2 regions of the Variovorax sp. DAIF25 genome follow, and region 2 is predicted to be linked to the other one. Evidence: riboswitches for the same ligand, from Rfam matches in the RefSeq annotation. Region 2 holds a riboswitch; the other holds the start of a gene.
The links. A riboswitch is a leader RNA that binds a small molecule or an ion and turns the genes downstream of it on or off. The one in region 2 is predicted to bind ZMP and ZTP.
Positions count from the first base shown of each region.

Region 1: another riboswitch for ZMP and ZTP. It lies ahead of glyA (serine hydroxymethyltransferase); the one in region 2 lies ahead of R0232_RS35985 (tetrahydrofolate dehydrogenase/cyclohydrolase catalytic domain-containing protein).

Region 1 covers NZ_CP136636.1:4,389,946-4,392,120, reverse strand. The annotation lists gene glyA (serine hydroxymethyltransferase) at 1-1,181, opposite strand, end outside; ZMP/ZTP riboswitch at 1,223-1,357, opposite strand; gene R0232_RS20355 (lytic transglycosylase domain-containing protein) at 1,402-2,175, opposite strand, start outside.
Region 2 covers NZ_CP136637.1:420,249-422,423, reverse strand. The annotation lists gene prpR (propionate catabolism operon regulatory protein PrpR) at 1-1,047, shown strand, start outside; ZMP/ZTP riboswitch at 1,093-1,173, shown strand; gene R0232_RS35985 (tetrahydrofolate dehydrogenase/cyclohydrolase catalytic domain-containing protein) at 1,277-2,134, shown strand.

The sequences.
Region 1 (2,175 bases), on a different replicon from region 2:
GCGGCATCGCGCGGGTTCTCGAGCACGTCGGCGATCAGGTTCGCGGTGATGCGGGCCTCTTCGTCCTTGAAGCCGCGCGTGGTCATGGCCGGCGTGCCGACACGCACGCCGCTGGTCACCATCGGCTTCTCGGGGTCGTTGGGGATCGCGTTCTTGTTGATGGTCATGTGGGCGCTGCCCAGCACGGCCTCGGCTTCCTTGCCGGTGATGCCCTTGGCGCGCAGGTCGACCAGCATCACGTGGCTTTCGGTGCGTCCGCTCACGATGCGCAGGCCGCGCTGCGTGAGCGTTTCGGCCACGATCTGGGCATTCTTGACCACCTGTTGCTGGTAGGCCTTGAACTCGGGCGACAGCGCTTCCTTGAAGGCCACCGCCTTGGCGGCGATCACGTGCATCAGCGGGCCGCCTTGCAGGCCCGGGAAGATCGCGCTGTTGATCGCCTTCTCGTGCTGCGACTTCATCAGGATGATGCCGCCGCGCGGGCCGCGCAGGCTCTTGTGGGTGGTCGAGGTCACGATGTCGGCGTGCGGCACCGGGTTCGGGTAGACGCCCGCGGCCACCAGGCCGGCGTAGTGGGCGATGTCGACCATGAAGATCGCGCCGACGTCCTTGGCCACCTTGGCGAAGCGCTCGAAATCGATGCGCAGCGAGTAGGCCGAGGCGCCCGCGATGATCAGCTTGGGCTGGTGCTCGTGCGCCTTGCGTTCCATCGCGTCGTAGTCGATGGCTTCGTTGGCGTCCAGGCCGTAGCTCACCACGTTGAACCACTTGCCGCTCATGTTGAGCGGCATGCCGTGGGTCAGGTGGCCGCCTTCGGCCAGGCTCATGCCCATGATGGTGTCGCCGGGCTTCAGGAAGGCCAGCAGCACGGCCTCGTTGGCCGACGCGCCGCAATGGGGCTGCACGTTGGCCGCTTCGGCGCCGAAGATCTGCTTCACGCGGTCGATGGCCAACTGCTCGGCCACGTCGACGTGCTCGCAGCCGCCGTAGTAGCGTTTGCCCGGGTAGCCCTCGGCGTACTTGTTGGTGAGCTGCGAGCCCTGCGCGGCCATGACGGCCGGCGAGGCGTAGTTCTCGCTCGCGATCAGCTCGATGTGGTGTTCCTGGCGCGCGTTTTCGGCCTGGATGGCAGCCCAGATTTCGGGATCGGTCTGTTCGACCAGGATGTTGCGTTGGTACATGGCAGTCCTTTGAAGACGAGGTCCTTGTTCTTCAACCAAACAAGGGCTGCCCAGGCGAACGGCTGATCGCCTGCGCGTCTGGAGCGACGTCGCAGGCGGTACGCTTCCCAGTGGTAGTCCACGTCAGCGCGGGTGCCTTGTCGGCACCGCGCCTATCGCCAGTCGCGTACCCGGTCGAGTGTAGCGGATCGGACCGGCCCGGCGGCGGGCGAAAGGAGATTCAGGACACGGCCGACAGCAGCGCCACCTTGGGCGGCGTGGGGCCGTTGGCCGGCTCGGTCGCCTCGTCGGGCTTGGCCGGGGCCACCACCGGCAGGGGCAGCGGCTGCGGACGCAGCACCGGCGGCGTCGGCGCGAACGGCGAGGGCGCGCGGCCGCTGGCCACCTGCAGCAGGCGCTCGCGCTCGGCCATCACCTTGCCGGCATAGCCGCCGTCGTCCTCGAGGTTGGCCGCGCCCACGTAGTAGCGCAGGCCGCCTTCGAGCGAACCGGCGCGGGCGATGCATTCCTGCAGCACCTTCACGCCGACCCGCATGTTGGTCACGGGGTCGAAGGCGGTCAGCGTGCCGCCGGCCGGCTCGTACTTGTCGCCGTGCACGCGAGTCATGACCTGCATCAGGCCCTGCGCGCCGACCTGGCTCTGCGCGAACGGGTTGAAGCTGGACTCGACCGCCATGATCGCGAGGATCAGCGTCGGATCGAGCTTGGTGTGCTTGCCGATGTTGTAGGCCTCGGCCACGAGCACGCTCAGCGGCTCGGCCGCGACGCGGTACTTCTTGCTGAGCCAGTAAGCCACGGCGGCCTGCTGCTTGGGCAGGTCGCCGGGGCTCGCGGCCGTCGTGCGCTCGATCGCGGTCGGCTCGAGGTCGGTGGCTTCGGGCGCGGGTTTGCGCGACTGCAGCCAGCCCATGAGCTGTTCCTCGCCTTGATGGCGCAGGTCGGGCCGCGCCACGAGGGCGAGGACCGCGAACACGATGGCCAGGCCCAGCAGGGC
Region 2 (2,175 bases):
CGCGACCCCGCCGTGATCCAGCGCGCCGACCGCCACCTGCGCGCCAACCAGCGGCAACGCGGCGCGCCCACGCGCTACCGGATCGAGGCCTTCGCGGGCGACAGCGCCGCGGCACGGCGCGTGCGCGAGCTGGCGCGGCAGTGCGCGGCCAGCGACGCCACCGTGCTCATCGTCGGCGAGAGCGGCACCGGCAAGGAACTGGTGGCCCAGGGCATCCACAGCGCGAGCCGGCGCGCCACCCAGCCCTTTCTGGCCGTGAACTGCGCGGCGCTGGGAGAGAGCCTGCTCGAGAGCGAGCTGTTCGGCCACGAGGAAGGCGCCTTCACCGGTGCGCGGCGCGGCGGCAAGACCGGCCTGATCGAGGCCGCCCACACGGGCACCCTGTTCCTCGACGAGATCGGGGACATGCCCTTGGCGCTGCAGACCCGGTTGCTGCGCGTGCTGCAGGAGCGGGAGGTGCTGCGCGTGGGCGCCACCGCGGCGGTGCCGGTCGACCTGCGCGTGATCGCGGCCACCCATGCCGACCTGGCGGCCCAGGTGGAGCGTGGCCTGTTCCGGCGCGATCTGTACTACCGGCTCGCGGTGCTGCGCATCGAGACGCCACCGCTGCGCGAACGCGGCGCCGATATCGCGCCCCTGGCCGCCGGCCTGATGGCGCGCCGCGCGCCCGCGGCGGGTGTGCCCGCGGACCAGGCGTCGGCCTGGCTCGCCGCCTTGCTGGAGCTGGCCGCGGGCTACGGCTGGCCCGGCAATGTGCGCGAACTGGAGAACCTCGTCGAGCGCCTGCTGGCCTGCCACGGCTACCTGGCGCCCGAAGGCCGCTTGGACCGCGCCCGGCTGCTCGAGGTGTTCGCCGAATGCACGCAGGCACGCCCGGCGCCTGCGCGCAATCGCCTGCTCAAGGGGGCGCGCACGGCCGCGGAGCGGCAACGGGTGCGCGAGGTGCTGCAGTCGGTCCAGGGCGACCAGGGCCAGGCCTGCGCCATTCTCGGCATCAGCCGCTCGACGCTGTGGCGGCGGTTGCGCGACGAGGGGCCGAAGGCCTAGGCGGCCTTCCTCGAAGAGGGGCAGCACGGCCGCTGTCCGATAATCGCGTCGCCGCGCAACTGGCGAACGGATGGAGCACCATCAGGGAACGCGGCCATCGTCACGCCGATCGCCTGGGCATGTCTGTCGTCTTTTCAGGAGTTCCGACGATGAGTGTCCGCATGTCCGCGCCGCACCGGCGCATCCTTTGGCTTCCACGGCTTTCGCCCCTCCGCTCCGGAGGTGCGCGATGACCGCCCCGACGCCCTGCATCCTGCTCGACGGCAAGTCGGTCGCCACCGCGAACGAGGAGGCGCTGCGACAGCGGGTCTTCGCATTGAAGGCGAGGAACGGCGAACGCACCCCCATCCTCGCGACCCTCCTGGTCGGCGACGATCCCTCGTCCGCGACCTACGTGCGGATGAAAGGCAATGCCTGCCGCCGCGTCGGCATGGACTCGCGCGTCGTGACGCTCGATGCGCGCGCGACCACGGCGGACGTGCTGCGCGAGATCGATGCGCTGAACGCCGACGAACAGGTGCACGGCATCCTGCTGCAGCATCCGGTGCCCGGGCAGGTGGACGAGCGGCAGTGCTTCGACCGCATCGCGATCCGCAAGGACGTGGACGGCGTCACCAGCCACGGCTTCGGCCGGATGGCATTGGGCCAGCCGGCCTTCGGCTCGGCGACGCCCGCGGGCATCATGCGGCTGCTCGCGCACTACGGCATCGGCGTCGCCGGCAAGCGCGCGGTGGTGGTCGGCCGCAGCCCGATCCTCGGCAAGCCGCTGGCGATGATGCTGCTGAACGCCGATGCGACGGTGACCGTGTGCCACTCGAAGACCGCGAACCTCGCCGACGAGGTGCGGCGCGCCGAGGTGATCGTCGGCGCCGTCGGCCGGCCGCGCTTCATCCGCAGCGACTGGATCCGCGACGGCGCCATCGTCATCGATGCCGGCTACCACGAGGGCGGCGTCGGCGACATCGAGACCGAGGGGCTGTTCGAGCGCTGCGCGGCGCTCACGCCGGTGCCGGGCGGCGTGGGGCCGATGACGATCTCGACGTTGATCTCGCAGACGCTGGAGGCGGCGGAGCGCGTGGCCGCTTGAGCACGCTGCGTCGTTGCGCAACTGTAGCCTTGTGGCTACAA